Regions from separate parts of the Allobosea sp. GW821-FHT10B12 genome, predicted to be linked through region 1. Evidence: predicted binding sites of a transcription regulator. Region 1 holds the regulator's gene; the other holds the start of a gene.
The links. Region 1 encodes PhoB, which activates phosphate uptake and scavenging genes when phosphate is short. Its sites were predicted from a motif close to TGTCATNNANCTGTCAT; they were not measured.

Region 1 (5,897 bases):
ATTCTAAAAGTGAGAGACGGATTCACCGACCAGGGTGTGCCACCCTGATCGGATCCGGCTCTCGCGGCAGCGTTGCCAATTAGACTCACCGGGCGGCCGTCTGCAGTGATTGGCTGGGGAAAAGCCGAATTAGGATTCGGCGACTCTTGTGGCCGAGTCAGGCCATCTTGTATGGTCTTCTTCGTCAGATACGACATCTCGTGCGGCGTCTCCAGTATCGTCAGTTCCGGGCGTAACGGCTTCCGTTCAACCACGGACGCTGCCGGTATCGGATTCCGCCATGATCTCTCCCTATGCCGCACCGGCTTGCCGGTAAGGCATGACGAAGACAGGTGCAACTCCATGACCGAAGCCGGAGCCTGGACCGACGAACGCGTCGAACTGCTCAAGAAGCTCTGGAATGACGGCCTGAGCGCGAGCCAGATCGCCGCCGAGCTCGGCAATGTCACGCGCAACGCCGTCATCGGGAAGGTGCATCGCCTCGGCCTTTCGGGCCGGGCCAAGAGCCCGGGCTCGGCCACGCCGCGTCCGCGCAAACCGGCGGCGCGCCCGCCGAGCCACCCGGCCGGTCATCACAGCAACGGCAGTGCCGGGCTGACCCGTGGCAACACCGCGCTCGCCCCGCAGTTTTCGCCCGAGATCGAAGCCGAGGCGCAGGTCGCACGCGCACCGGCCCCGTCCGAAGACGTGGTCGTGCCGTTCTCCGAGCGGGTCACCATCATGGAGCTGCGCGAATACATGTGCCGCTGGCCGATGGGCGATCCGACCTCACCGGAGTTCCGCTTCTGCGGCGGCCGCAGCGCGACCGGCCTGCCCTATTGCGCCTACCATGCCCGTATCGCCTACCAGCCGGCGGCCGACCGCCGCCGCGACCGCAGGGCGATCCGCGCCTGAGCCTGGCAGCGTCGCGGCAAGAATGTGAAAGCCGGCCGAAAGGCCGGCTTTTCTGTTTCCAGGGAAGGCCCGGCTCAGAGCAGGAAATGAAAGCCGAAGCCCAGGATGACGAAGCCCGCCGCGACCACCTGCGCCACGAAGAGTGGCTGCAGCCGCGAGGCCTTTTCGGCGTCATCAGAAGCTTTCTCGGCGCGCGACATGCGATCCCTGGCCTTGAACTGCTCAGGCCCGCCATCCCGCTCCAGATCCATCCGCACCGCGATGAAGCCGATCACCAGACCGAGTATGCCGAGCCCGAAGAAGCCGACGAGACGAAGCGCGCCGTAGCCGACGCCAATCAGCAGCGCGGCGAGAAAGGGAAATGCGAGATAGTCCCATCTGGTGAAGCGCATGGCTGATAGTCTGCGGGAACCGCGCATTGGCGTCCAGCCGGCACGATCGAAGACCGAGCCTCAAGGGGAGATGATGAAGCCGATCGAATACGCCTGCGCGTTACCGCTGAAGGGACAGCGCGTTCTCTTGGGCCTGCGGGCTCCGCATCGGCGAAATCGGCCGTCCTGCTGGGACACCATTGGCGGCCATGTCGAGCCGGGCGAGGCCATCGAGGCTGCCCTCGTTCGCGAACTGCAGGAGGAGCTCGGCATCGCGGCGACAGCCTTTCGCCATGCCGAGACCATCGAGACAACCGAGACGGATGGCGTCACGCCCGCGCTCTGGCATCTGTTTGTGGTCGCAGAATGGGCCGGCGGCGAACCCAAGATCGCCAATGACGAGCACAGCGAGATCCGCTGGTTCACGTTCGGCGAGGCCGAGGCGCTGACGCCGCTGGCCTCCGAAGCCTATCGCCCGGTTTTCGCCAGGCTGGCCACGGCTTGCGCACCGCGATCATAGGCACCGACATGGCGACCTTCGCGATCTATGCAGGAGCGGCGCTGGCGGAAATCGCCGGCTGCTTTGCCTTCTGGGCCTGGCTTAAACTCGACAAGCCGGTCTGGTGGCTGCTGCCGGGCGTCTTGGCGCTCGCAGCCTTCGCCTGGCTGCTGACCCTGGCCGACAGCCCCGCGGCCGGGCGCGCCTTTGCCGCCTATGGCGGCGTCTACATCGTGACGTCGCTGACCTGGATGGCGCTGGTCGAGAAGGTGCCGCCGGATCGCTACGATCTTGCCGGCGCCGCGCTCTGCCTCGCCGGCGCGGCGGTCATCGTCGCCGCGCCGCGCTGACGGAGGCTGTCAGCCGCGGGCAAAAGTCTCGTCGAAGGCGTAGCCGGCGCCGCGCACGGTGCGCAGCGGGTCCTTGGAATTGGCCGGGGTGATCGCCTTGCGCAGCCGCCCGACATGGACGTCGACGGTGCGCTCGTCGATGTAGACGTCGCGGCCCCAGACCGCATCGAGCAGTTGCGCCCGCGAATAGACGCGGCCTGGCGCCTGCATCAGGAATTCGAGCAGGCGGAACTCGGTCGGGCCGAGATGCAGTTCGGCGCCGGCGCGACGGACGCGACGGGTCGTGCGGTCGAGCTCGAGATCGCCGGCCGCGAGCAGGCCGGCGACATGGCCGGGCTTGGCGCGGCGCAGCAGCGCCTGGATGCGGGCGATCAGTTCGGGCAGCGAGAACGGCTTGACGACATAGTCGTCGGCACCGGTGGCGAGGCCGCGCACGCGCTCGGTCTCCTCGCCGCGGGCGGTCAGCATGATGATCGGCACCCGCTCGGTGTCGCGGCGCGTGCGCAGGCGCCGGCAGAGCTCGATGCCGGAGAGGCCGGGCAGCATCCAGTCGAGCAGGACGAGATCCGGCGTATGGTCGCGCAGATGCAATTCGGCGTCGTCGCCCCGCGCCACGCTGTCGACCTCGAAGCCCTCGGCCTCGAGATTGTAGCGCAGGAGCAGGGTGAGCGGCTCCTCGTCCTCGACGATCAGGATGCGTGCAGGCATTGCGTCTCGCTTTCGCTCGGAGCCTGTTCCGCAAAAGTGGAAACCACTTTTGCGATCAGAACATGCTCCAACTCTTTAGTTGCGCAAATTCTGATCGTTCAGCCGGTTCCGGCTGCACGGAAAGCGCGCCGCCCGCCGGTTCAGCCATTGGCCGCCGGCAGGTCGACGAGGATGTTGGTGGTGTCGAGCTTCGGCCGGCTCTCGTCCATGGACTGGCCGGTGACGAGGTAATGGATGGTCTCGGCGATGTTGGTGGTGTGGTCGCCGATGCGCTCGACATTCTTGGCGCAGAACAGGAGGTGCGTGCAGAAGGTGATGTTGCGCGGATCCTCCATCATGTAGGTCAGGAGTTCGCGGAACAGCGAGGTGTAGAGCGCATCGATCTCGTCGTCGCGGCGCCAGACTTCCATCGCCTTCTGCTCGTTGCTGGCGGCATAGGCGTCGAGCACGTCCTTGAGCTGCGCCTGGACCAGGCGGCTCATATGCTCGAGCCCGACGACAGCACGATGCGGCGGCGAGAACTGGCCGGAGATCGCGACGGCGCGCTTGGCGATGTTCTTGGCGAGGTCGCCGACGCGCTCGATGTCGGCAGCGATGCGGATCGCCGAGATCAGCTCGCGCAGGTCGTTGGCGAGCGGCTGGCGTCGGGCGATGGTGAGCACCGCCTTCTCCTCGACCTCACGCTGGAGATTGTCGAGGCGCTGGTCGGCGCTGATGATCTTCTGGGCGAGCGCGGTGTCGCGGCGCACCAGCGCGACGGTGGAGTCGCCGAGCATGCGCTCGGACATGCCGCCCATCTCGGCGAGGCTGCGGCGCAGGCCCTCGAGATCGGCGTCGTAGGAGCGGACGATATGGTCGGACATGGGCGTATCCTTCAGAGCTGGCCGACGATTTCAGGACGTCAGCCGAACCGGCCGGTGACGTAGTCCTGCGTCTGCTTCTTGTGCGGGTTCATGAAGATCGTGTTGGTGGCGTCGAACTCGATCACCTCGCCGAGATACATGAAGGCGGTGTACTGCGAGATGCGCGCCGCCTGCTGCATGTTGTGGGTGACGATGACGATGGTGAAATCGGTCTTCAGCTGCTCGAGCAGGTCCTCGATCTTGCCGGTTGAGATCGGGTCGAGCGCCGAGGTCGGCTCGTCGAACAGGATCACCTCGGGCTTCTGCGCGATGGTGCGGGCGATGCACAGGCGCTGCTGCTGGCCGCCGGAGAGACCCATGCCGGAGCTCTTGAGCTTGTCCTTGACCTCATCCCAGAGCGCGGCGCGGCGCAGCGCGCCCTCCACGCGGTCGTCGAGCTCAGACTTCGGCGGCTTCTCGTAGAGGCGGATACCGAAGGCGACATTGTCGTAGATCGACATCGGGAAGGGCGTCGGCTTCTGGAAGACCATGCCGATGCGCGAGCGCAGCTCGTTCACGTCGATATCGTTCGAGATGACGTTGCGGCCGTCGAGGATGATCTCGCCGGTGGCCCGCTGCTCGGGATAGAGCGAATAGATGCGGTTGAAGATGCGCAGCAGAGTCGACTTGCCGCAGCCCGAGGGGCCGATCAGCGCCGTGACGTGGCGGTCGCGGAAGTCGAGGTTGATGTTCTTCAGCGCCTTGTGCTCGCCGTAGTAGAAATCGAGGTTCTTGACGGCGATGCGGACGGGAGCGTCGGCGTCCAGCGTTTGCGGGCTCAGTTCCAGGGTCGAGAGCATCTGCATGGTCCTTCCGATCGGACGCTGATTACTTGCCGCCGCGCACGATGCGCCGGGCGATGATGGAAAGCACGAGGATTGAGATCGTGATGATCAGCGACCCCGCCCAGGCGAGCTGCTGCCAGTTCTCGTAAGGGGCGGAGGCGAACTGGTAGATCGTCACCGGCAGGTTGGAGACGCCGCCGAGCAGGTTCGGCGAGAACCAGAAATTGTTGTTCAGCGCGGTGAAGATCAGCGGCGCGGTCTCGCCGGCGATGCGCGCCAGCGCCAGCAGGATGCCGGTGACCATGCCGGACTTCGCCGCCCGCCAGGTGATCGAGGTGATGACCACGGAAGGCGGAGCGCCAAGCGCCGAGCCGGCCTCGCGGAGCGGACCGGGTACGAGGCGCAACATGTCCTCGGTGGTGCGCACGATCACCGGGATCGCGATGATGCCGAGCGCGACGCCGCCGGCCCAGCCGGAATAGCCGCGGAACGGCTCGACCATGATCACGTAGACGAAGAGGCCGATCAGGATCGAGGGCGCCGAGAGCAGGATGTCGTTGATGAAGCGGATCAGGTCGGCGAGCTTCGAGCCTTTGCCGTACTCGGCGAGATAGGTCCCAGCCAGCACGCCGATCGGCGTCGCCACGACGATGCCGAGGAAAGTCAGCACGACCGAGCCGACGATGGCGTTGGCGAGGCCACCACCCTCGGAGCCGGGCCCGGGCGTAATCTGGGTGAAGGTCGCGGCGGAGAGCCCGCCAAGGCCCTTCACGACCAGCATGCCGAGGATCCAGAACAGCACGAAGATGGCGAGCAGGGTGAAGGTCGTAGCCGTGACCTTCATCAGCCGGTCGGCGGTGCGGCGCGACTGGCGAACGCGGCCCCAGGTGACCTCAGGCAACGGGCGGGCGGTGGAGGGGGTCGTCAGGCTCATGATCGGCTCCCGCTCAGAACGACTTGACGCGCGAGACGAGGATGCGCGCGATCACGAGGACGACGAAGGTGACGAAGAACAGGATGCAGCCGAGCGCGATCAGCGAATTGAGCTGCAGGCCGAGCGCCTCGTTGAACTCGTTGGCGATGCGCGAGGCGATGGTCGAGCCGGGATCCATGATCGAGCCGGAAAGCCGGTTGGCGTTGCCGACGACGAAGGTGACCGCCATGGTCTCGCCGAGCGCGCGGCCGAGGCCGAGCATGATCGCTCCGATGATCGAGACGCCAGCCTGCGGCACCAGGACGTGGCGCACGACCTCCCAGGTCGTCGCACCGATGCCATAGGCGCTCTCGCGCAGCACCGACGGGATCTGGTCGAGCATGTCGCGGGTGATCGAGGCGATGAAGGGGATGATCATGAAGGCCAGGATGATCCCGGCGGTCAGGATGCCCAG
Region 2 (5,897 bases), on a different contig from region 1:
TTCTCCGTCGCGCTCTTTCCAATCGGGGTCTGGACCAGTTGAATACGCAGTCGCGCCTTGGCCTCCTGGCCGCCCTCGCTCTCTCCCTGTCGCCGATGCTGGTGACTGATGCGCTTGCCCAGCGTCGCCAGCAGATGCCACCTCGTGGCGAGCAGCCGGGAGGGGAGGCTCCGCCGCCGCGGCAGCAGGAGAAGAACTTTCCGTTCGACGCCTCCTGGACCATCCTGCAGATGAACGGCAAGCCGGTCACCGGCTATCGCGCCACGCTGAAGGTCGATTCCAATCTGCGCGGCACCGGCTTCGGTGGCTGCAACACCTTCTCGGCCTCGGCCTATCCGCTGCGCCAGCAGGGCTTCGCGGTAGGCCCGCTCGCAGTGACCAAGATGGCTTGCGACAAGGGCGCCTCGGATTTCGAGCGCAGCTATCTGATGGCGCTGCGCACCGCCCGGCAGTGGGATATCGTCGAGGGCCGCCTCGTCATCAAGACGGCGAGCGGCGAGATCCGCTTCGACCGCGGGATCTGACGGGCGAGATTCCTGCCGTTCCGGACAGGCCGGCAGCCTGAGCCTGGGAGTTCGGGGCCAGGGCGCTGTTCCGCCATGTGGTGCTCGCCCCTGTGGCGAGCAGCCATGTCCTGAACACCGCGTTCGATCTGTGACATGAAGACGTGGATGGTCGGGACAAGCCCGACCATGACGCTATGGCTACAGGCTCGCACCTTTGGTGGAGCCTGAGCAGCCCTTGTTCGCTTACCCAGCCTCCGCCATGGCCTTCGCCTTCGGACTGAAGGTGCCGTCGGCATTCTTCTCCATCGCGATCAGCTCGTCGTGCATGGCGCGCAGCGTCGAGCGATGACCGATCGAGACGATGCTGGTCTGCGGCAGCTCGCGCCGGATCACCTCGTAGATCTCGCCTTCCAGCTTCTCGTCGAGCGAGGCAGTGGCCTCGTCGAGGAAGAGCCAGTCGGGCTTGGCCAGCAGGGCGCGCGCCACCGCGAGACGCTGCTGCTCGCCGCCCGAGAGGCGCTGGCCCCAGAGATCAATCTCGTCGAGCCGCTCGGTGAGATGGCCGAGCTTCACCTTCTCCATTGCCGCATGGATGTCGGCGTCGCTGAACGCGTCCGGCTCTGACGGATAGGCGAGCGCGGCACGCAGGGAGCCCTGCGGCAGATAGGGCCGCTGCGGCAGCACCAGCATGCGCTGCCCTTCCGGCGTCACGACCTTGCCCTCGCCGAACGGCCAGATGCCGGAGAGCGCGCGGAACAGGGTCGACTTGCCGGACCCGGAGGGGCCGATGACCAGCGTCGAATGCCCGGCAGGCAGTGTGAGGTTCGAAGCCTGCACGATCGGTTGTCCGTTCGGCAGGTTGAGCGCGAGCGTCTCGATCGTCGCGTCCTTGACCGGCTGCTCGACGATGTCGATTGCGGCGCCTTCGCCGCCCGCGCCTTGCGCCTCCGCCGTGGCGATCGCCTGCTCGAAGGTGGTCAGGCGGTTGATCGAGGCCAGATAGGAGGCGATCGACTGGTAGCTGTTGATGAAGAAGGACATCGCCGTCTCGACCCGGCCGAAGGCCGAGGACACCTGCGTCAGCACGCCGAACGCGATCGCGCCGGCGAAGTAATAGGGCGCCAGCAGCACGAAGGGGATGACGACGTTGGCCTGGTTGTAGGACAGGGTGAAGGTCGTCAGTTTCAACCTGCGCCAGAGCAGTCGATAGAAGTTGTCGACGATGCCGCCGAAGGTCTCGCCGAGATGGCGCCGCTCGGCAGTCTCACCGCGCATCAGCGCGATCTGTTCGGAGTATTCGCGCAGGCGCGCCAGGGCGAAGCGGAAGTTCGCCTCGCGCCGCTCCTGTTCGAACTCTAGCCCGATCAGCGGCTTGCCGATCAGATGAGTTATCCAGGTCGCAATCGCGGCATAGATCAGCGTCGCCCAGAAGATGAAGCCTGGGATGACGATGTCGGTGCCGGGAACGGTGATGGCGACTGGAATCGACCAGAGGATGATCGAGAACGAGACCAGCGTTGAGACCTGTGTGATCAGCGTCAGCGAGAAGCTGTAGGTCTGATTCAGGAAGGCGCGGGTGTCTTCCGAGATGCGCTGGTCGGGGTTGTCGGCCGTGCCGGCGAGCGAGATGCGGTAATGGTTGCCATTACCGAGCCAGCGCTTGTTGTATTCGGCCGCCATCCACTCGCGCCAGCGGATCAACAGCACCGAGTTGGCAACGGTCTCGATCAGCACGCTGATGACCGAGACGGCAGCCCAGACGCAGAAGACGTTGATGAGCTGTTCCCAGAAGGCCGGCGCATTCTTCTCCTGCAGGGCGTTGTAGAAATCCCGATAGAAGAAGTTGATGCGCAGTGAGATGCCGACCTGCGCCTGGTTGAGCACGATCAGAAAGACAACGAGCGCGACAGCGAAGGTGCCGAGCCGCATCCGGTAGCGGCCGAATGGCCCGAGATTGGCGATCTGCGGCTCGGACGATTCGAAATAGGGCGAGGCGATGCGGGCGATGCGCTGTACCACCGGGACGAACGAAACCAGGTAGATCAGGATGCCGAAGACGGCGACGGTCGTGCCGAGGCTCGCCGGCGGCGCGGCCGCCTGCCAGGCGGTGGGCCAGAGGCCGAGTTGGGCCAACAGCGCGCCGGCGCCGAAGATCACGTATTCAGTTCCAAAGATGCCGGAGAAGATCTTCAGGAAGAATGGGATCGCGGTCGCCCGGAACGTCGCGAAGGCGAGCAGGACGCCGATCACGCCGAGGCCGAGGATGCCCGTACTCCCGCTTTGCTGGCCGACCACGAGCGCGATCACGGCGAGCGCGGCGATGGCGAAACTCAACAGGCGCATGGCGTCGTCCTTGTCGGGGAATCAGCGCAGGAGCCGCGCTGCATAGGAGAGAGCTTTGTAGATCAGCCCTGCGCACAAAAAAGGCCCGGCTCAAGGCCGGGCCGCGCTTTTTCAGCGTTTTGTGATGGGCCTTCAGTCCTTGTCGACCGAATAGGCGCCCGCGCCGGCCGCGAACAGCACGAGGAAGCCGCCGGCGACGGCGAGGTTCTTCATGAACAGCAATTGCTGCATCGGCTGGGCCCAGTTCATGTGGAACAGCACCGAGGCGGCGATGGTGAAGGCGAACAGGGCCAGCGCCGCGAGACGGGTCTTGTAGCCCACGACGATCATCAGTCCGCCGACCAGTTCGACGATGATGACGAGCGGCAACAGGATGGCCGGAACGCCGGCCGAGCCCATATAGGCTTGCGTGCCGGCATAGCCGTTGATCTTGGACCAGCCGCCGAGCACGAACATCAGGGCGAGCAGGATGCGGCCGACCAGCTTGGCGGCATCGCCCAGGGCAGGGTTGTTCATGGAAAGGACCCCCGAAAGCAGGGCGCGGCAGGATGCCGCACCTATCGCGATCTAGGGCCTACAACCAAAGTCGATGCAAGCCTGCGGAGCCTCTTCCTTGTGCAAAGCTGCGATTGCCAGATTCGGCTCAGCCGCCCGGCTTCTGCTTGCGCCGCGCTTCCAGCTCCTCGGTGACGGCGATGACGTCGAGATAATCCTCATGCCTGGCGGGCGCGTAGCGCGATACTTGCCCGTCGGTGAAGGTCTTGAACACCTCGGGGGCCTCGTCCTTCATCGCCATCATCGCTGCGACGAACGCATCCTTGAGTGCCTGCGGCAGGTTCGCGCGCGTCGAGAACGGGCTCGCCGGAATGAGCGGCGAGGTCCAGATCACGCGGGTCGCTCCGGCGGGGACCATGTTGCGCAGCACCAGCCGCTGCACGACGCCGGAGTTCTCGTTGACCTGATAGGTCGCGACGCCATCGAACTGGCCCCGGACCAGCGCCAGCACCGAATTATCGTGGCCGCCGGAGAAGACGGTGCCGCTGAAATGGGCCTGCGGGTCGAAGCCCTGCCTGCGCAGGAAATAGGCGGGGAAGGCGAAGCCCGAGGTCGAGTTCGGATCGGCGAAGGCGAAGCTCTTGCCCTTGAGGTCGGCGATCGAGCGATAGGGGCTGTCGGCGCGCACGACAACGACCGAGTAATAGCCCTCCTGGCCGTTGTTATCGACGTCACGGAACAGCGGCTGCAGCTTGTCGCCGAGGACGCGCCGGCCGAGCGAATAGACCGCCGGCCCGAAGCGGGCGAATTCGAGCTGGTCGGCGCGCATCGCTTCGACCAGCCCGGCATAGTCGCTGACCCGGTAGAGCTTCACCGGCACGCCGAGCTTCTGTGTAAGGTAATCGACCACCGGCTGGTTTCGCGCGACCGCGGCCGCCTCGTTCTCCGCCGAGGAGACGCCGAAGCGCACCTCCTTGATCGCCTGCCGCCAATCCTGCTGAGCGAGGGCGGGCAAGACGAGGCTCGAAGCGGAGCCGGCGAGCAGCAGGCGGCGGGTGATCATGACCGGGGCTCCCAAGGAACCCCGATCTGATCAGCAGGCGGCGTCAGCGCCGTTACGAAGCGATGTCGGTTGCGCGACGCGCCGGCAAACGAAAAAGGCCCGGCGTAAGCCGGGCCTCCGTAGTGTTCGCAAAGGCGAGGGCTGGACTTCCTCAGAAGTCCATGCCGCCCATGCCGCCGCCGCCCATCGGGGGCATCGGGGCGTCCTTCTTCGGCGCCTCGGCGATCATCGCCTCGGTGGTGATCAGCAGGCCGGCGATCGAAGCCGCGTCCTGGATCGCCGTGCGCACGACCTTGGTCGGGTCGATGATGCCGGCCTTGACCAGATCGCCGTACTCGCCGGTCTGGGCGTTGTAGCCCCAGGCGTAGTCCTTCGACTCCAGCAGCTTGCCGATCACGACCGCGCCGTCATCGCCGGCGTTGTCGACGATCTGGCGGGCCGGGGCCGCGATCGCCTTGCGGACGATCTCGACGCCGGTCTTCTGGTCGTCGTTCTGGGTCTTGATGCCCTTGACCGAGGACAGGGCGCGCAGGAGTGCAACGCCGCCACCGGGAAGGATGCCTTCTTCCACCGCAGCGCGGGTGGCGTTCAGGGCATCGTCGACGCGGTCCTTCTTCTCCTTGACCTCGACCTCGGTCGCGCCGCCGACGCGGATAACCGCGACGCCGCCGGCGAGCTTGGCCAGGCGCTCCTGCAGCTTCTCACGGTCGTAGTCCGAGGTGGTCTCCTCGATCTGCGCCTTGATCTGCGAAACGCGGCCCTCGATGTCCTTCTTCTTGCCGGCGCCGTCGATGATCGTGGTGTTCTCCTTCTCGATGCGCACCTTCTTGGCGCGGCCGAGCATGTTGAGCGTCACGGTCTCGAGCTTGATGCCGAGGTCTTCCGAGATCATCTGGCCGGCGGTCAGGATCGAGATGTCCTCGAGCATGGCCTTGCGGCGATCGCCGAAGCCCGGAGCCTTGACGGCCGCGACCTTCAGGCCGCCACGGAGCTTGTTGACGACGAGCGTGGCAAGAGCCTCGCCCTCGACGTCCTCGGCGATGATCAGGAGCGGCTTGCCGGTCTGCACGACGGCCTCGAGGATCGGCAGCATCGCCTGGAGCGACGACAGCTTCTTCTCGAAGATGAGGATGTAGGGGTCCTCGAGCTCGGCGACCATCTTCTCGGCGTTGGTGATGAAGTAGGGCGAGAGATAGCCACGGTCGAACTGCATGCCCTCGACGACGTCGAGCTCGGTCTCGGCGGTCTTGGCTTCCTCGACGGTGATGACACCCTCGTTGCCGACCTTCTGCATTGCGGTCGAGATCATCTTGCCGACCGACTCGTCGCCGTTCGCCGAGATGGTGCCGACCTGCGCGACTTCCGCGTTGGAGGTGACCTTCTTGGAGTTCTTCTTGAGGTCGGCGACGATGGCCTCGACGGCCAGGTCGATGCCGCGCTTCAGGTCCATCGGGTTCATGCCGGCCGCAACCGACTTGGCGCCTTCACGG

Region 2: a site for PhoB is predicted at 4,470-4,486, ahead of phnD (phosphate/phosphite/phosphonate ABC transporter substrate-binding protein). Genes of this name have one in related genera too.

The regions. Positions count from the first base shown of each region.
Region 1 covers NZ_JBWKNL010000004.1:219,723-225,619, reverse strand. The annotation lists gene AC07O0_RS15700 (GcrA family cell cycle regulator) at 343-894, shown strand; gene AC07O0_RS15695 (hypothetical protein) at 969-1,286, opposite strand; gene AC07O0_RS15690 (NUDIX hydrolase) at 1,360-1,785, shown strand; gene AC07O0_RS15685 (YnfA family protein) at 1,794-2,114, shown strand; gene phoB (phosphate regulon transcriptional regulator PhoB) at 2,124-2,822, opposite strand; gene phoU (phosphate signaling complex protein PhoU) at 2,963-3,685, opposite strand; gene pstB (phosphate ABC transporter ATP-binding protein PstB) at 3,724-4,530, opposite strand; gene pstA (phosphate ABC transporter permease PstA) at 4,553-5,443, opposite strand; gene pstC (phosphate ABC transporter permease subunit PstC) at 5,457-5,897, opposite strand, start outside.
Region 2 covers NZ_JBWKNL010000001.1:825,497-831,393, forward strand. The annotation lists gene AC07O0_RS03980 (META domain-containing protein) at 39-524, shown strand; gene AC07O0_RS03985 (SbmA/BacA-like family transporter) at 750-2,849, opposite strand; gene AC07O0_RS03990 (DoxX family protein) at 2,982-3,365, opposite strand; gene phnD (phosphate/phosphite/phosphonate ABC transporter substrate-binding protein) at 3,493-4,407, opposite strand; gene groL (chaperonin GroEL) at 4,559-5,897, opposite strand, start outside.